3 regions of the Viridibacillus sp. FSL R5-0888 genome follow, and region 3 is predicted to be linked to each of the others. Evidence: riboswitches for the same ligand, from Rfam matches in the RefSeq annotation. Region 3 holds a riboswitch; each other region holds the start of a gene.
What was found. Region 3 has a riboswitch for S-adenosylmethionine ahead of MKY02_RS03925 (methionine ABC transporter ATP-binding protein). Riboswitches for the same ligand answer to the same signal wherever they lie in the genome.
Positions count from the first base shown of each region.

Region 1 (6,687 bases), 2.6 Mb from region 3:
CAATCAGCTGGTTTAGATGGTGTTGTCTGCTCTGTACTTGAAGCAAAAGCAATCAGCGAAGTATGTGGAGAAAGCTTCCTAAAAGTAACACCAGGTATACGTATGGTTGGTGGTGTTGCACATGATCAAAAACGCGTTGCTACACCTGATTTTGCACGCGAAGAAGGCTCGACGCAAATCGTTGTAGGTCGTGCTATTACACAAGCAGAAAATCCAGTTGAAGCGTACCATGCTGTACAGCAATTATGGGGAGGACAACAATAATGACAATTCAAAAAGAAGTAGCACAAGGTATGTTAGAAGTAGGAGCAGTAGAGCTAAGTCCGAATGATCCATTTACTTGGGCATCAGGTATTAAATCACCAATCTACTGTGATACACGTTTAACAATTTCTTTTCCAAAAGTACGTACAACAATCGCAAACGGCCTTGCAGCGCTTATTAAAGAAAATTTCCCGGAAACAGATGTAGTAGCTGGTACAGCAACAGCGGGAATACCACATGCAGCATGGGTAAGCGACATTTTAGACTTACCTATGGTATATGTACGTTCAAAACCAAAAGACCATGGTCGTGGTAACCAAACAGAAGGAAAGCTTTCTGAAGGTCAAAAAGTAGTTGTAGTAGAAGATATTATTTCGACAGGTGGTTCTAGCATTACAGCAGTAGAAGCACTTCGTCGTGAAGGCGCTGAAGTACTTGGTGTCGTTTCAGTATATTCATATAAATTACCACGTGCTGAACAGGCTTTTGCGGAAGTGGGTGTTCCTTACTATTGCCTATCAAACTTTGAAGCATTAGTTGAAGCAGCAAAAGAATCAGGTGCTATTAATGAATCAGACATTCCAGGTTTACTACAATGGCATGCTGATTTAAAAGCCGGGAACTTAAAATAATAATACAAATATAGGTGCTTTTAAACTAGCAAGAGAAAAGAAATTATCTCTTGCTAGTTTTTTTATTGTGCAAAATGCTACTTTATAAAGAATCATTTTAAATGAAGAAAATAATTGTATATATGTTGCTTAATTATGGAAATTGTTTTAAAATCAATTAAACCAATAAGTTAACTAGGGATATTAAGTGGATTTCTTTACTTGAGAAACTGAAGGAAATGGCCCACTTAAGTTTCAGCAACACCTAATTTTTAGGAAGGAGCTAACTTCAACATGATTGCGTGCAATTATGAGAGATAAGAGTTGAATTAGCCCCCCTCAACTCTCTTTCTAGAAGATGTAGAAAGAGAGTTTTTTAATAGAAGTCGTTTATTCCATAATTGGTAAATAACAAAGAGAGAGGTTATAAAGATGGTACAAAGAATTGATGGGAAACAAGGTAAATTTGTATTGGATGCTGCAACACAAGTTGGAAGTGTCATTTTAAAAGTAAAAGATTTGGAACGTCAAATTGCATTTTACGAAAATGTAGTTGGTCTTGTCGTTTTAGAAAAAAGTACACAACATGCTAAATTTGGTGGTAAAGGCAGTAACAACGTTATTTTTGAATTAGAAAAAACCGCGGAAAAATTACAACCCGCTAAAAGTACGGGTTTATTCCATACAGCTTTTTTATTACCAAGTAGAGAAGCGTTTGCAACGAAATTTTTCGAAATTCTACGTAATAAGGAAACGATAGATAGTCCGATAGAGCAATCTTCACGTTTCCCGCACTTTGAACGCTATATTCCAATTGCTAGGTTAGATAGTGCGAGTGATCACGGTTATAGTGAGGCGTTTTATATATATGATATTGAAGGAAATGGTATAGAAATATATGCGGATCGTCATCGTGAAGATTGGGATAAGTATCCTGGTGGAAGTAATCCTCTTAATTTCAAAGAGTTAGCTCCATTAGCTGATTTTGAAACAGATGGGAAATTACCAGCTGAAACAATAATTGGTCATGTTCATTTGCGAATAGCAAATATAGAGGAATCCGTAGATTTCTATATAAATAAATTAGGTTTTGAAAAACAGATGATTATTGATACAGCATTTTTTATTTCAGTAGGGGGCTATCATCACCATCTTGCGGGAAATGTATGGTCGGGTGAAGGACTTCAAAAGGCAGCTGAAAATGAATCAGGATTGAAAGAAGTACGTTTTAAATTACCAACAACAGAAAGTTATGAGACAGCAAAAAATTATATTAAACAACAAATACAAATTCAAGATTTAGGGGATGAGTTTGTTGTAGAAGATCCAAGTGGAAATCGTATGGTTTTTGAAATTGCATAAAACAAAAAATCGAATCGTTATAAAAGGTAACAAAATGAAATTTAGTTGTTGTATTTTTTAACATCACTACTAAAATTATTGAAGTATGATTAGACTTAGTAGAAAATTTATCGCATGCCCAAATGCTTGTAGCAAAGTCCTACCTTTATATAGAAAGTTATTTATAATGATCCAAATATAAGTAAAAACAACGATTGAAAAAGCTAAATTAGATAATGTGAAAATAGGATTTGGTACAATGGAGAAGTGATTAAGGCAGTGCAGTAAATAGTAAAAGGAGTCGCGTTTGAAAAATGTGCGACTCCTTTTAAGTGTTCTTAAATCTTATTATTTTAATTTCATGATTAATTCTTCATCGGGTGTTACATACAATGTCTTTTGCTCGAAGTAAATAACAAAACCAGGTTTAGAACCATTTGGTTTTTTTACTTGACGTACCTCTGTGTAATCGACAGGTACGGACGACGATTCACGTGCTTTACTGAAATAGGCTGATAAAGTTGCCGCTTCTAGTAAAGTTTGTTCATCTGGTTCAGAAGAGTGAATAACGACATGTGATCCTGGGATATCCTTTGTATGCAACCAAATTTCAGATTTACGTGCGATTTTAAATGTTAAATAATCATTTTGTTTATTGTTTTTGCCAACTGAAATGTCAATACCAGTGGAAGATTTGAATTTTTCTGGAGTTGGTTTAGTTGGTTTTTTACGTCGTTTTGAAGCACGTAATTTCAAGTAGCCTTGTTCAGCTAACTCTTCACGAATTTCTTCTATATCAGCTGGAGCAGCTTGTTGTACTTGTTGCGATAGCATTTCAAAGTAGGCTAAATCTCCTTGCGTTTTATTGAGTTGCTCTTGCACCATGATAAGTGCGTTTTTCGCCTTGTTGTACTTAGTATAGTAGCTCTGTGCATTTTCAACAGGTGTTTTCCGTTCGCTAATAGGGATCGTGATTTCTTCACTGTCCCCACTATAATAATTAACAACAGTAACTTCCTTTTGCCCTTTTTCAAATGCGTACAAGTTGGCCATTAATAACTCACCGAATAATTGGAATTGGTCTAAATTGTTTGCTCGATCCAAATCCTTTTGGAGTTTTTTTAACTTTAATTTAAGTTTGCTAATTTCATTTTGTAACCAGCGTTCTAAATCACCAGCTTGTTGTTTAACGCGGTCTCTCTCAGCTCTTGCAAAGAATACGCGATCCAGTAGACTGCTAAGGTTTGAGTAGCTTGTATGCTCACCTTCTAGATGTGTTAATTTCACTGGTGAAAAATATGTTTTCCCTTTTACTTCAGCGTAGGTTGGTGAATTCCCTCCAATTTTAAATTCTTCAATAAATAAAGAGAAGAGGTCAGCAATTGGTTGCCCTGTAGCTTCACTTCTGTATAACAATTCAGTAGCATGTAAGGGAGAAAAGCCTGTAAAATTCTGTACTATTTCTTGAGTGTTTTTTTCTTCAGCAAAGAATAGTTGTATTGATTCCCTACTTACTGTTTTAGGGTCTTCCTTATCTTGTTCTGGTGGTGCGATAAAAGGTTGGCCAGGCAAAACAGTACGGTAACTATTCATAGCAGGTGGTAGATGCTTTAAGCTATCTACGATTTTGTCTGTTTCTTTGTCGACTAAAATTAAATTGCTATGACGCCCCATGATTTCCGCGTGCAATTCCCTCGTGATTGGGTCACCAATTTCATTTTTACTAGCAATTTTCAAGATGAGGACGCGGTCAGCACCTTGTTGTTGTATTGATTCAATAAATCCACCTTCAATATGTTTACGAAGCAACGAGCAAAACATAGGTGGTTCTGGCGGGTTTTCAATTGTTTGTTCTGTGATATGAACACGTGCATAGGAAGGGTGGATTGAAAATAATAATTTGTGATTTCCACCATTGGCACGTATATGTAAAATAATTTCTTGGGTGTTCGGTTGATGCACTTTCGCGATTCGGCCTGTTACTAACTGTTGTAGCTCTTTCGCCATTGCGATTGTAAATAAACCATCATAAGCCATAAGTGATTCCTCTTTCAAAACGTTTTGTTCTATCTTAACATTTTTTTCGTTTATATAGGTAAGTGTAGGATTTGTAAAATGCAGTTCTTCGTGACTAATGAGTATCGATATTAATCATTTTTTTATTCTATTAAGTGAACTTCTAGCAAATCTGCAAGGCAAAACTTGTATTCATATGTTATAATTAAAAATCAGTATGCAAAGAAGGATGTGACTGACCTTGGTGCGTAGTATGACTGGATTTGGCAGGGGTGTCACAACAACGGAACAATTTCGGCTTACTGTAGAAATTCGATCGGTAAATCATCGTTTTTTAGAAGTTACGACACGTTTTCCGAAAGAGTGGATGGAAGCAGAAGTTCATACAAAAAAAATGCTTTCCTCATTAGTTTCAAGAGGTAAGTTAGATGTTTCCGTACATGTGAAAGAATTGTCACAGCAACAGCAAGTTGTACAAGTGAATTGGCCTCTAGTCAATGCTTATAAAGAAGCAAGAGAAGAATTGCAAAAACAGATATTGCTCGACGAGAAGTGGTCGATGACAGAACTTTTGAGTTTAGAGCAAGCATTAACTGTCAAAGTGCAAGAGACATCAAAAGAAGAAATTTTAACAGCTGTAGATCAAGCTGTACAACAAGCTGCAAGTGCACTGATCCAAATGCGCGAAAGAGAAGGTCAGGAATTGCAAGAGGCGGTAGTAGGTTTCAAAACGGATTTAGCAGAGCAAATAGAGTTAATTCGTAAAGTGGCCGATCAAGCCGTACAAAAGTATCGCGATAAGCTCGTTACAAGAATTGCAGAGCTTGCAGACATTAGCGCGTTAGAAGAACGATTATTAGCGGAGGTTGCAATTTTTGCTGAAAAAGCAGATATTGCTGAGGAATTAGACCGTTTATCAAGTCATTTTGTCCAACTTGATGAAACGCTTCAAGAAAACGTTTCTATCGGACGAAAACTCGATTTCTTATTACAAGAGATTCATCGTGAAATTAATACAATTGGCTCTAAAAACCAATCTGTTGAAGCTTCAGCTGCTGTTGTCCAAGCAAAAACTATTCTTGAGAAAATGCGAGAACAAGTTCAAAATATTGAATAATTGTGTTTACTAAATGTACTATTAATATATTGTAATGATGAGGGAGAAAGCATGAGAAGAGAACGTGGATTATTAATTGTCCTATCTGGCCCTTCAGGTGTCGGAAAAGGTACTGTACGAAAAGCACTTTTTTCACAACCAGATACTAATTATGAGTATTCTATTTCCATGACTACACGTCTACCACGTGAAGGCGAAGTTGATGGTGTTGATTACTTCTTTAAATCAACAGAGGAATTCGAAAGTTTAATCGAACAAGGACAACTCCTTGAATATGCGAAGTATGTAGGAAACTATTACGGCACACCTCTAGAATATGTAAACAAAACATTAGATGCTGGACGTGATGTATTTTTAGAAATTGAAGTACAAGGTGCAGCTCAAATTCGTGACAAGGTTCCAGATGGTTTATTCATCTTCCTTGCGCCACCTAGCATTTCAGCATTACAGCAACGATTAGTTGGGCGTGGTACTGAAACAGAAGATGTTATTGCAACGCGTATTGCTGCTGCAAACCAAGAATTAGAAATGATGAATTTGTACGATTATGTCGTTGAGAACGATGAAGTACAATTAGCTTGTGATCGTGTCAATGCAATCGTAGTTGCGGAACATTGTCGACGTGAAAGAGTAGAAAAACAATACTTAGCTATGCTGAGAGGAGAATAATTAGATGTTATACCCATCTGTTGACGTATTAAAACAAAAAATCGATTCAAAATATTCATTAGTTAGCCTTGCTTCAAAAAGAGCACGTGCAATGCAAGAAGGTAGTGACTATAGGCTTTCATCTTATAAATCACATAAGAATGTAGGGAAAGCACTTGAAGAAGTTTCTGCTGGCGTTTTAAGTCAAGTAGCCCAAGACGAATCAGCTATTTACGAAGACGAAGTTTAATGACATGACAACGTGAGGCTCCCGAGGAAATTAACATTTCTTTGGGAGCTTGTCGTTTTGAAAGGAAGAAAAAAATGCTTGCAAATAAAAACATTTTACTTTGTGTTTCAGGCGGAATCGCCGTCTACAAAGCAGTAGCATTGGTGAGTAAATTATCTCAAGCTGGTGCACATGTGAAAGTAATGATGACTGAATCTGCAACACGTTTTGTAACACCTTTAAGCTTTCAAGTAATGTCTAAAAATGATGTTTATACAGACACTTTTGATGAAAAAGATTCAAGTGTTATTGCACATATCGATTTAGCAGATTGGGCGGATTTAATCATCGTAGCTCCGGCAACTGCAAATGTAATTGGTAAACTTGCAAACGGCATTGCAGATGATATGGTAACAACTACATTATTAGCAACAACTGCAAAAGTGTGGATTGCACCTGCA
Region 1 is NZ_JBBPAU010000001.1:3,364,458-3,371,144, reverse strand. Features, by position in the region: gene pyrF (orotidine-5'-phosphate decarboxylase) at 1-264, shown strand, start outside; gene pyrE (orotate phosphoribosyltransferase) at 264-896, shown strand; SAM riboswitch class I at 1,090-1,199, shown strand; gene MKY02_RS16890 (VOC family protein) at 1,308-2,237, shown strand; gene MKY02_RS16885 (Rqc2 family fibronectin-binding protein) at 2,565-4,253, opposite strand; gene MKY02_RS16880 (YicC/YloC family endoribonuclease) at 4,474-5,349, shown strand; gene gmk (guanylate kinase) at 5,401-6,018, shown strand; gene rpoZ (DNA-directed RNA polymerase subunit omega) at 6,023-6,247, shown strand; gene coaBC (bifunctional phosphopantothenoylcysteine decarboxylase/phosphopantothenate--cysteine ligase CoaBC) at 6,322-6,687, shown strand, end outside.
Region 1: another riboswitch for S-adenosylmethionine. It lies ahead of MKY02_RS16890 (VOC family protein); the one in region 3 lies ahead of MKY02_RS03925 (methionine ABC transporter ATP-binding protein).

Region 2 (6,687 bases), 280 kb from region 3:
AAATTACGTGACCGTATCGCACCAAATACGCTACTAACAATCAATGGAGACATTCCTGACCGTCAAACTGGGCAGCAGCTTGCTGAACAATATGGTATTGATGGCGTTATGATCGGGCGAGGTATTTTTAAAAATCCTTTTGCTTTTGAAAAAGAGCCAAAAGAGCATAGCAGTAAAGAGTATCTTGATCTTTTAAGACTGCAGCTTGATCTTCAAGATCAATATGCGGAAGTACTACCACGATCAATGACAGGGCTTCATCGCTTTTTTAAAATTTATGTCAAAGGATTCCCTGGAGCTGCTGAATTAAGAAATCAATTGATGAACACGAAATCAACAGATGAAGTGCGTGCATTGCTTGATAACTTTGGAAAAGAATGTTGACGGGACAGTGAAATGATGAAACTCTTAAAAAGTTAGAGAAAAAATGAATCACATCAACTCATGTGTACTTATTTTATTTAGTTTCAAGTTCCTTTGCGGCCGCACCTTTTATTTTGATAAAGTCTGTTTTCTGAAAGAAAAAGGTCTTAAGAATGGAATAAACCTACCAGCACCCTTGTGTTGCCACATACACTCTGTACATTCTGAAGCAGTATGTGGTAGAAGTTACTATAATCATTTAAGAACGAATTCCAATTAGAAGAATTCGATTAGACTGTGATTATTTAAATTAAAGTTTTTAAATCCAAAGTAAAAAGGTAGAGCATAATAACTCTACCTTCTTACTTTGGATTTTTATTTCCCGGAATTTCCTTTTACTTGGTTTTCAGCCATTTGAACTAATCGTTTAGTAATTTCTCCACCAACTGAACCGTTTGCACGAGAAGAAGCCTCTCCTCCAAGTTGTACACCAAACTCTTGAGCAATTTCATATTTCATTTGATCAATCGCTTGTTGAACACCAGGTACTTCAAGTTTATTTGAACTTCGGTTATTTGAAGCCATAACTTTCACCTCCTTGTGATATTAGAATGGACAAAGATTTGTTTTTAATACATTTAGTTAAGAGGTGAAAAGTTCATCCTACAAATATTTTTAGGCTGCAATAGCGACAGAAAAGCCTCATTGGATTGTCTTAAAAAAAATTTTTTAATGTAGCTTTTAATGAAAGGGATTGTAAATAGTATTTTTGAAATAAAAATATAGTAATTACAAAAAGGTTATTCTGTGAAACAAACGGAGAAATAATAATGCAGGCAGAATAAGTGTGGGGAATTTAGTAGCTTAGAGTGTAGAATATCCAATTGAATTACAGATTAAAACTGATCTACATTTTAATTTATACTAATTTCAAATGCTTACTGTTTATGAATGAGGTTTATGAGGAAGTGAATCAGTAGTTATAAAGAAACGTATCCAAAATACTTTAGGATATATGGATACGTTCTTTTGTCTATCTTTTATTAACAAACCTTATTGATTCAGTTGTTTAATGAATTCCCTCATAAATCCGGGTAGATCAGGCCAAGCATGTCCGGAAATGAGGTTTCCTTGAACATGGAGAGGATCTTCAATATAAGTTGCACCCGCAGCTTCTACATCTGGTTTACATGCGATATAAGCCGTTAATTCGCGACCTATTAAGTATTGAGAAACAGTTGTTAAAATGAGACTAGCGTGGCAAATTGCTGCAACAGGTTTATTTGCCTCAAAGAAATGAGCAACGATTTTTGGAACATTTTCATTTAATCGAATGTATTCAGGAGCTCTACCTCCAGGGATAATCAATCCATCATACTCTTCAGGATGTACATCCTCAAACGCCAAATGAGATTCAATTAAGTATCCTTTACTCTCTGTATAAGTATCCCAACCAATAAAATCATGAACGACCGTCTGTAAGTTTTTCTTCGATGGAGCAGCTATTTGCACATCATAGCCCTCTTCAAGACAACGATAATAAGGATAATAAATCTCCAAAGCCTCAACGGCATCTCCAGCTAACAATAATACTTTCTTTGACATTACTCATTTCCTCCTCTCAAAAATGGTCTTTCGCCTTCACTTGTATATTCTGAATATATTATCAATTCCCTCTATTACGATAGATTTTTTTAAAAAATCTAATTGTGCCAGTCACGGATACTATTTAAGTTATTAGTATTAAATTGGAAATATTGTTGATATTAAAAAATATAGCGGAATACTGGCGCCAAAAATTAAATTTGATATAATAAAGTATAGTATTTATTAGGAGGAAATGGATTGTCAGTAGAAATTGGTAGCAAGGTACAAGGTAAGGTTACAGGAATCACAAATTTTGGTGCGTTTGTTGAGTTGCCAGATAAGGTCACAGGACTTGTGCACATTAGTGAAGTTGCAGAAGCTTACGTAAAAGATATTAATGACCATCTGAAAGTTGGGGATCAAGTAGAAGTTAAGGTCCTAAGCGAAAAAGAAGGAAAAATTGCCTTATCCATTAAAAAAGCGATTGATAAACCTGTTGAAAATACGTCTTCATATACGAAGCGTCCATATCGCCAGAAAGATAGTCGTCCACGAGGCAATTTCCAACCGAAGGAAACCTTTGAAGATAAGATGGCTAAATTCTTAAAATCAAGTGAAGATAACTTATCTACTCTAAAACGCAGCACCGAGTCTAAACGTGGTGGAAGAGGCGGACGAAGAGGATAATTATAGATAGCAGAAGAAACGCACATCTTTTAAGATGTGCGTTTCTTTAATTTTATGGACCATAGTCACAGACACTACTTTAGTCATTAGAATTAAATAAAGTATATGATCGATATCAAATCTACGAATTAATAAATATTTAATAAGATAAAACTTGAATTGAACAGGTAAATAGTTCTGATTATTGACATTCTATGGATATACATGTAGATTGTTAACTAGTAATTAAATATGTAACTTTCTTATTTAGAGAGATGGAGGGACTGGCCCTTTGATATCTCAGCAACAGACTTTTTTTGCACTGTGCTAATTCCAGAAGCGTAACGCTTGAAGATAAGAAGAGTAAATAGCCATGAAGCCAATCTCTTCTTTCTTTTAAGAAGGGGTTTTTTTGTACCTCGAAAAGCTCAATAAAAAATACAAATTTAACTTCAGAGGGGTTGTCTAATTTGACTAATACAGTAACTAAAGCACCATTTCGAGCAGACCATGTAGGGAGCTTTCTTCGCCCACAAGTACTTAAAGATGCAAGAGCACAATATCAACAAGGTCAGATCACTAAAGAAGAATTACGATTAGTTGAGGATATAGAAATTGCTAAGCTTGTTGAAAAACAAAAAGAAGTTGGTCTATCTGCTGTAACAGATGGTGAATTTAGAAGAAGATGGTGGCATTTAGACTTTATCAGAGCGATTGAAGGGATTCGTGTTTATGAAATAGACCTTTCGGGTGCTTTTAATGGAGCGATGAAAAAAGCGGAGGCATACATGGTCGATTCGAAATTAAAGTTCCCTAAAGAACATCCATTTTTAGAAGACTTTAAGTATTTGAAAAGTATTGCCGGTGAGCATGTTGCTAAAATTACAATCCCAGGACCTAATATGATTTTTTACTCGGGTGTAGTTGGAAGCGAACCGTATTTAAGCAATCCTACATATGCTTCACTCGATGAGGTAGCTAAAGATATTAGTAAAGTATATCAAGATGCGATTCAAGCTTTTTATGAAGCAGGGTGCCGCTACTTACAATTAGATGATACAAGCTGGGGAGCTTTGTTCAGTGATGTTTTCCGAGATAAGATAAAAGAGCAGGGATTTGATCCAGATGAATTAGTAAAAAAGTTTGCTGATATTACTGTTGAAGCAGTAGCAAATAAACCGGAAGATATGACGGTTACGATCCATATTTGTCGAGGGAATTTTAAATCATCATGGTTATATCAAGGTGCGTATGAGCCGATCGCAAAAGAACTATTCTCACGTGTGAATGTGGATGCCTTTTTCTTAGAATTTGATAATGAACGATCAGGAGATTTTAATCCATTACGATTCATTAAAGATCAACATGTCGTTTTGGGATTGATTACTTCCAAGACTTCTGAACTCGAAGATGAAGATGAAATTAAAGGAAGAATCGAAGAAGCAACGAAATATGTGAATATCGATCAACTTTGTTTAAGTCCACAATGTGGTTTTGCCTCTACTGAAGAAGGCAATCTATTAACTGAAGAACAGCAATGGGAAAAATTACGTCATGTTGTACGTATCGCTAAAGACGTTTGGAATAAATAGATTTTAAAATAAGGACTATCTACAAAAGTCAGCTATCAGACTATTGTGGGTAGTCCTATTTACCATTATGGATGTATAAAAACCGGAGTTCCTATTGGAATAATACTTGCTAACTCTTCTACATCCTCATTATGCATACGAATACAGCCGTGAGATACGGCCTTACCGATTGAGCTTGGATCATTTGTGCCGTGAATTCCATACGTATCTTTTGATAAGCTCATCCACATTGTTCCAAATGGGCCTCCTGGGTTAGGTGCTTTATTAATGATAATAAAATTTCCTACAGGTGTATTGGTTAACATTTTTCCAACCGCAATAGGATATTGCTTTTGTAAAATACCATCTTTATATAATCTAAGCCAACGATTGTTGAGTGAAACATCAATTTGATATGGAATTGTATTAGGATCAGGAAAACCTGGAATAACAATAGGTTGGCCAATATAAAGTACATTTGGATTGATAGATGGGTTCGCGCTTATAATTGCGGATAGCGGTGTGCGATAATCTCTAGAAAGTTGAAACAGTGTTTCACCTGGTTTAACCGTATGAATCAGTGTAATCACCTCCGAAGTTGTTACAGTACATTATATGTTTGTTATATAGGGAGTTTCATAATGACATATTGACATTCACAATTTTTTTAGAAGGAATGGCAGAAAAGGTAAAACTGCTGACAACTATAAAATTGGTCTTTAGTAGGATTAATGACACTTTAACCAGTTGAATGCATGCTCCATGAGCTACTTCAAGATTTCCTCAAAGAAGAATCCTCAACAATGACTCATTATTGGGTATCATTATTTCTCTAATTTCATACTATGTTATAAATCAGGCTAAGAATGGAGGGAAGGCTATAGACATTTTAAGTAAGTTTAAAGTTTATCGTGAAGAAGAAAACAGACTGAAATGGGAAGGCTCGTTTGCGGATTACTTAAACATTGTAAAGGAAAGGCCGGAAGTTGCTCAAACAGCCCATTCACGTGTGTACAATATGATTAAAAGCTCTGGATTAGAAGAAAGAGATGGGCAAAAATTATTTAACTTTTTTGGACAAGAAATTTTCGGGCTCGAATCGGCAATTGAAAGATTGGTAGAGGAATACTTTCATCCTGCAGCAAGAAGATTAGATGTTCGCAAGCGGATTTTATTATTAATGGGACCCGTGAGTGGAGGGAAATCTACAATTGTGACATTGCTAAAACGAGGGCTTGAGCAATATTCACGAACAGATGAAGGAGCGGTATACGCAATAAAAGGATGTCCGATGCATGAAGACCCACTCCACCTTATTCCTCACCATTTGCGTAAAGATTTTTATGAAGAGTATGGTTTGCGCATAGAGGGTAATTTATCTCCTTTAAACACGATGAGACTCGAAAAAGAATATGATGGCCTTATTGAAAATGTCATGATTGAACGGATTACATTTTCAGAAGATAAACGTGTGGGGATTGGGACATTTACACCTTCTGATCCAAAATCACAGGACATTGCTGATTTAACTGGTAGTATTGATTTTTCAACGATTGCGGAATTTGGTTCTGAATCAGATCCACGTGCTTACCGTTTTGACGGAGAACTTAACAAAGCAAACCGTGGCATGATGGAGTTTCAGGAAATGCTTAAATTAGATGAAAAGTTTTTGTGGAACTTATTGTCATTAACACAAGAAGGCAATTTTAAAGCAGGCAGATTTGCATTAATAAGTGCTGACGAGTTAATTGTTGCTCATACGAACGAAACTGAATACCGATCTTTTATTTCAAATAAAAAGAACGAGGCACTTCACTCAAGAATTATTGTGATGCCTATTCCTTATAATTTAAAAGTAAGTCAGGAAGAGCGAATTTACGAGAAAATGATTAATGAAAGTGATATGGCGCATGTTCATATTGCCCCTCATGCATTAAAAGTAGCTGCAATCTTTTCTGTTTTAACTAGGTTAGAAACACCTAAAAAGCAAAGTATTGATCTTGTGAAAAAGATGCGTATGTACGATGGGGAAAGTGTAGAAGGATATAACTCAATTGATGTAGAGGAATTGAAAAAAGAATATCCAAATGAGGGCATGAATGGTATCGATCCTCGTTATATAATAAATCGAATTTCATCTGCCATTATTCGAAAAGAAGTGCCATCTATTAATGCATTAGATGTTTTACGCTCGCTTAAAGATGGGCTTGACCAACATGCCTCGATTTCCCAAGAAGATAGGGAAAAATTTATAAATTATATTGCAGTTGCAAGAAGAGAATACGATGATATTGCTAAGAATGAAGTTCAAAAAGCATTTGTTTATTCGTATGAAGAATCTGCAAAAACGCTAATGAACAATTACCTCGATAATGTTGAAGCATACTGTAATAAAAATAAAATTCGAGATTTCCTTACAGGAGAAGAAATGAATCCAGATGAAAAACTAATGCGATCCATAGAAGAACAAATAGGAATTTCGGAGAATGCGAAGAGGGGA
Region 2 is NZ_JBBPAU010000001.1:516,286-522,972, forward strand. Features, by position in the region: gene MKY02_RS02530 (tRNA dihydrouridine synthase) at 1-384, shown strand, start outside; gene MKY02_RS02535 (alpha/beta-type small acid-soluble spore protein) at 739-948, opposite strand; gene MKY02_RS02540 (DJ-1/PfpI family protein) at 1,417-1,968, opposite strand; gene MKY02_RS02545 (S1 domain-containing RNA-binding protein) at 2,209-2,637, shown strand; SAM riboswitch class I at 2,877-2,977, shown strand; gene MKY02_RS02550 (5-methyltetrahydropteroyltriglutamate--homocysteine S-methyltransferase) at 3,087-4,208, shown strand; gene MKY02_RS02555 (L,D-transpeptidase family protein) at 4,274-4,768, opposite strand; gene MKY02_RS02560 (PrkA family serine protein kinase) at 5,068-6,687, shown strand, end outside.
Region 2: another riboswitch for S-adenosylmethionine. It lies ahead of MKY02_RS02550 (5-methyltetrahydropteroyltriglutamate--homocysteine S-methyltransferase); the one in region 3 lies ahead of MKY02_RS03925 (methionine ABC transporter ATP-binding protein).

Region 3 (6,687 bases):
ATTTTGCCAAAAAGCAAATCGACGAATACTTGGACCCAGAAAAGGGAACGATCAAAATCGGCTTTCCTACGAGCTTAGCGAGTTTTTTGTTGCCTACTGTTATTTCAGCATTTAAAAAAGAGCACCCTAATGTATCATTCCACTTGCGCCAAGGCTCTTACCGATATTTAATAAATGCAGTGAAGAACAGAGAACTAAACCTAGCGTTCCTTGGTCCACTTCCACAAAAAGACGATGCCATCAATACGACGATTTTATTTACAGAAAATATTGCAGCCTTATTACCAGCCACTCATTCTTTAGCACAAAAGGAATCCATTCATTTATCTGATTTACGGAATGAGGATTTTGTTCTTTTCCCCGAAGGTTATATTCTCAATAAAGTGGCTGTTGAAGCTTGTAAATCTGTTGGCTTCACACCTAAAATCACTTCAGAGGGTGAAGATATGGATGCTTTAAAAGGTTTAGTAGCTGCTGGAATCGGCATAAGCTTATTACCTGAAAGCGCCTTTTATGACTCCACACCTAGACGCACTGTAAAGTTACCGCTAGTTTCACCAGAGTTTACAAGAACGGTCGGTATTATTTCACCTACTAATCGTGATTTAGCTCCTTCTGAACAAGTTTTCTTAAGCTTTGTAAATAACTTCTTCTCATTATTGACTCAGTTTAAATAATAAAAAGCCCTCCGAAATATTCGGAAGGCCTTTTTATAGTGCATGGTTATTTTCTAACTACGCTTGTTCTTTTTTACTGAAGCGATCAACGATCATTGAAAGTGCACCGTCACCTGTTACGTTTGTAGCTGTACCAAAACTATCTTGCGCGAGATATAGAGCTATCATTAACGCCACCATAGTTTCATCAAAACCTAACATTGATTGAAGAATACCTGTCGCTGCCATTACTGCGCCACCCGGTACACCAGGTGCTGCAACCATTACAATACCTAACATGAAAATGAAAGGTATCATTTCAGTTAATGAATACGCATGATTATTTAACATCATTACAGCAATTGAACATGTTGTTAAAGTAATTGTACTGCCTGATAAATGAATTGTTGCAAATAGTGGGACAGTGAAACCTGTTACTCGATCAGAAGCACCTGTCTTACGTGCTTGCTTTAATGTAATCGGAATCGTCGCAGCTGATGACTGTGTTCCAAGAGCTGTAAAATATGCAGGTGCCATTGTTTTCAAAAGATAGAACGGATTTTTCTTATTAATAGCGCCTGCTACTACATATTGTAATACCAAGATACATAAATGCATTAAAATAATTAATAAAAATACTAATGCAAAAACTGATAGAATTTTTGCTACTTGACCAGCAAAAGTCATATTTAAGAAAATACCAAAAATATGAATAGGTAATAACGGAATAATAATTTTCGAAATTACTTTATCAATAATTAAATTAAACTCATCAAAGAATTTTTTCATAAATTCACTATTGATAGATGCCATTCCAATCCCTAGGATGAAGGCTAATAATAGAGCCGTCATAACGTCCATCAATGGTGGCATATCGATTACTACAAATGATTTCGCTAAAAATTTCTCTGGGTTAGAAAATTGCTCACTTCCAGAAGTTGAAATTAAATTCGGTAAAACATTTGAAGCAACAAAGAATGCAAAGAATCCAGCTATTAAAGTAGAAAAGTAAGCAAAGAAAGTAGCTAACCCTAACAGTTTTCCAGACCCTTTACCTAATTGTGCAATTCCCGGTGCAATAAATGCGACGATTAATAACGGTACAACGAAGTTTAAGAAATTTCCGAATATACCATTGAATGTTGCAAATATACGAACGCCATCTTTCGGCATAATAGTACCTAGTAACGCTGCCAAAATAATCGCGACGATAATTCGTGGCAATAAACCAAACTTGATCTTCATAAAATGTCCTCCTGATAAATACATATGTCTTTTCTAAAAGTATATGCACACTCTATCACACCCACTTATTAAAGTGAATAGCACAACAATAATCCGGAATATTAAGTATTTTCAAATTATTATAATTAGATTGTGTTAATCAACTAATTTCAAGGTTTACAATATTCACGTAGCATAATTACCTAAATATTGTTATTAACTTATAAATACATAAAAACACCCAAGCTTATTCAGCTTGGGTGTTTCAATTCTTTCTTATTCAGATACAGGAACAATATCCCCGTTCCATTCTTTTAATATATAGTCTTGCATTTCTTTTGAATGGAGCACTTTAACTAATTTTTTAATCTTTTCGTTATTCTCATCTTCTTTACGAACAGCAATCACATTAATGTACTCTGATTCTTTATCTTCTAATGCAATTGCGTCTTTCCCTGGGCTTATACCGGCATCAATAGCGAAGTTAGAGTTGATTAATACTGCGTCACCTTCGTCATTTTTATACATTTGTACAAGCATTTCGGGTGCAGTGTTTGCATCGAATTTAAAGTTTTTTGGATTCTTAGTAATATCCTTAATTTCAGCTGCAGTTTTATCTACGCCTTCTTTTAACGTGATAAGTCCTTTTGCTTCAAGTAGGGATAACATACGACCATGGTCTGAAACTGAGTTACTTAGAAGAATTGTCGCGCCTTCTGGAAGATCTTCGAGTTTTTTATATTTTTTAGAATAGATACCGATTGGCTCGACGTGCACTCCACCAACATTTACAAAATCATATCCATTTTTCTTATTTTGAAGTTCCAAGTAAGGGACGTGTTGGAAAAAGTTAGCATCTAAATCCTTATTCGCCAGATCTTTGTTCGGTAAAACAAAATCTTGATATCTTTCGATTTCCAGCTTGATACCTTCTTTTTCAAGTAATGGCTCTGCTTTTTCTAAAATTTCTGCATGTGGTGTATTAGCTGCACCGATTACTAATTTCTCTTCTGATTTACCACAAGCTGCTAAGCTTAGGGCTAATACTCCCGTAAGGATTCCTGCTACAAATTTCTTCATGTTCTTAACGCTCCTTTTATACTGTTTAGTTATATGTGATCGGTTATACCGTATAAGCCCAAATTATCTTTTATCAATCTTCGTCGTAATAAGATCTCCGACGAATTGAATAACAAATACCACTACTAAAATAAGGATTGTTGCAACGAAAGTTACATCGCTTTGACTTCTTTGGAAACCGTCTAAGAATGCTAATGTCCCTAGTCCACCTGCCCCAATAACACCTGCCATTGCTGTGTATCCAACAAGTGCGATAGCTGTTACAGTAATACCCGAAACTAATGCGGGTAATGACTCTGGGATTAACACTTTACCGATAATCGTAGAAGTTTTTGCGCCCATTGAACGTGCCGCTTCGATGACACCTTTATCAATTTCTTTTAACGCAATTAAAACCATACGCGCATAAAACGGTGCTGCTCCAATGATTAATGCTGGTAATGCGGCATTGGGACCTCGAATTGAGCCTAATAATAGTTTCGTAAATGGTATTAATAGAATCACTAAAATAATGAATGGAATCGAACGGAAAATATTCACGATCGAACCTGTTAACCAACTTACTAATTTATTTGCCCATAATTGCTGAGGGCTCGTCAAAAACAGCAAAATACCTAAAGCTAAACCAATGACAAAAGTGAAAATTGTAGCAACACCTGTCATATACAGTGTTTCTATCGTTGCTTCCCACATTCTGTCCCATTGTACATTCGGGAAGAGATCATTAAGCATTTTCGATCACCTCCGTTTTTACTCCATGTTCATTCATATATGTGACTGCTTTTTGTACATTATCATTATTGCCATCTAACTGTATAATCAGCGTGCCATATGGTCCACTTTTCGTTTGCGAAATATTACCATGGACAATATTCACGTCCAAATTAAGTTCACGGCTTAAATGTGAAATAACTGGCTGACCAGTTGAAGAGCCTACAAACATTAATTTTACAAGTGTTCCTGATGGGTAGTTTTCAATAATTTGTTCAATTGATTCTTTACGTTCATTCGTATCTGTAATTTGAGAAACAAATCGTTTTGTAACGTCTGCTTGTGGTGATTGGAATACTTCTAGAACATCACCATTTTCAACAACTTGTCCAGCTTCCATTACTGCCACGCGATGACAAATTTTACGAATGACATGCATCTCATGCGTGATAAGTACAATAGTTAAGCCTAATTTCTCATTGATATCGACTAGTAAATCTAAAATTGAATCCGTTGTTTCAGGATCAAGTGCTGAAGTAGCTTCATCACAAAGCAGTACTTCTGGGTTATTTGCCAGTGCTCTAGCAATACCTACACGTTGCTTTTGACCACCTGATAATTGAGAAGGATACGCCTTTTCTCTGCCTTTTAAACCAACTAATTCAATAAGATCTAATACCTTTTTCTGACGTTCTGCCTTAGATAAACCTGCAATTTCTAATGGAAATGCTATATTCTCTTCTACAGTACGTGACCAAAGTAAATTGAAATGTTGGAAGATCATACTGATTTTTTGACGCGCATTACGTAACGCACTTCCTTTAATCGACGAAACTTCCTGACCATTCACAACAACTTTACCGGTCGTCGGTTGCTCCAAACCATTTAATAAACGAATGAGCGTACTCTTGCCTGCTCCGCTGTATCCAATAATGCCGAATATTTCTCCGTCTTCAACAGATAAATTCACATTTTTGACAGCGGTTAACTCTCCGTTAGCGGTTTTATATTTTTTCACAACATTTTCTAACTGAATCACTGTCATACCACCTTTATTTTAAAACTAAAAAGTATGCACTTTCTACTGGCATCTCTTAGAAACTAAAAAAACCCTTCTGCAGATTAACAGAAGGGTTCAACGCAAAGCTATATACGTAAAACCGTTCTCTCATCTTCCAAAGTAAATACTTTGTGTGATTTGGCACCGTGCCATATAAATATGACGGTTGCCGGGCTTCATTGGGCACTTCCCTCCACCTCTCTAAATAAGAGTAACGACTATATTTAATTAGTTATGTTTGCTACTTTATCACGCTATTGCTTCAACGTCAATCGTTTTGACGTAATTTTTCAAACAAAAAAGGTACTGATTGAAAGGCATAGATTTTATCATGAATTTTCCCATTCTTCGAAATAATCAAGCATGGGACACTTTCTATTTCATAATCAAACGCTACATCTTGTATATAATTCAAGTTCGCTTTACCAATAGGAATATCGCTAACGACATGTTCTACTACTTCCATCATTTTCGACGCAACTGCACACGTCCCACATAATGGTGTATACAAATAAAAAGCCGAAAGCGAGGAGTTTTTCATAGTTTCTTCCCATTGTTCACGTGACCATTCTTCCATCTTCTTCATTCCTATACTATTAGATATTCTTTATGAACTGTAAAATTTGCCGCCAATAATATTCTAGCTAAATGTCTTCTAGGAGTAGCTTCTACTTGTTTATAAGTAGAGGAGGTGTGTAGATGACGAGCATTTGGGAACTCTCTTTTAAAAAGAGCACGGAGCTTATCACCCGATGAGTCAGCATCAAAGAATGCATACAATTCGCAGTCCTCATATGGTGCCAAGATTTCTTCTAATCGGCTTGCACTAACTGTTCCATTCGTACATATTATCGGAATGTTCTCTGCTAGTATTGGCGCAATTCGCAACTTATCTTGGCGCCCTTCCACGATAATCAGCTTGTTAAAAGTCATATATACCCTCCTAACAAATACTTTTTGCCGTTTACCAAGTTTAAAAAAACGCCGAGCAAATGCACGGCGTTTTCAGATCTTATTCTTCGATAATTGCTTCGTATTGTTCTGCAGTTAATAATGCATCAACTTGAGCGTTATCAGCTGGTTCAACTACAACCATCCATGCTTTATCGTATGGAGATTCGTTAACGAACTCTGGGCTTTCTTCAAGCTCTTCGTTAATTTCAACAACTTTACCAGAAATCGGTGCGTAAAGTTCTGATACAGTTTTTACAGATTCAACACTGCCGAATGGTTCGTCTGCTACTAATTCGTCGCCAACCTGTGGAAGTTCAACAAAAACGATATCGCCTAGTTCAGATTGTGCGAAATGTGTAATACCGATACGTACTTTTCCGTCTTCAGTTTTTACCCATTCATGTTCTTCAGAATAGCGTAAGTCTTTTGGTGTGCTCATGAATACCCCTCCAAATATGTAATTAAATTCACTTTAAGTTTGACATATTTCCATTGTAAAAACAAGCATATGTCTGTGTTATTTCCATGTCTGTTCAAAGTCTGATTCTTTAAATCCTAACGTCACTTTTTTACCGTCTGTAACGATTGGACGCTTGATTAACATACCATCCGAAGCAAGCAATTCTAATTGCTCATCTTCCGTCATATCAGCAAGTCGATCTTTCAATTGTAGCTCTCTATACTTCATTCCTGAAGTATTAAAAAATTTCTTTAATGGTAAACCACTAGCATCTAAATATTGTTTTAATTTCTCTTTAGAAGGTGTTTCTTCAACGATGTGCTTATCTGTATAGTTTACCCCATTTTCGTCTAACCATGCTTTTGCTTTACGACAAGTTGTACATTTTGGATATTGAATGAATAAAATAGACATATACATGCTCCTTTTTCCAAACTATTTAATTCTATTGTAGTGGGAGTATAGTCTACAAGCAAGAAATCCGAACACAAAAGTTGTGTTCGGATTCTCAACTAGCTTATTTTAGACAACAAATTTCTCAG
Region 3 is NZ_JBBPAU010000001.1:798,661-805,347, reverse strand. Features, by position in the region: gene MKY02_RS03945 (LysR family transcriptional regulator) at 1-677, shown strand, start outside; gene MKY02_RS03940 (dicarboxylate/amino acid:cation symporter) at 735-1,901, opposite strand; gene MKY02_RS03935 (MetQ/NlpA family ABC transporter substrate-binding protein) at 2,157-2,960, opposite strand; gene MKY02_RS03930 (methionine ABC transporter permease) at 3,024-3,692, opposite strand; gene MKY02_RS03925 (methionine ABC transporter ATP-binding protein) at 3,685-4,710, opposite strand; SAM riboswitch class I at 4,837-4,943, opposite strand; gene MKY02_RS03920 (thioredoxin family protein) at 5,000-5,308, opposite strand; gene MKY02_RS03915 (TOPRIM domain-containing protein) at 5,320-5,664, opposite strand; gene gcvH (glycine cleavage system protein GcvH) at 5,744-6,124, opposite strand; gene MKY02_RS03905 (arsenate reductase family protein) at 6,203-6,559, opposite strand; gene MKY02_RS03900 (acyl-CoA dehydrogenase family protein) at 6,668-6,687, opposite strand, start outside.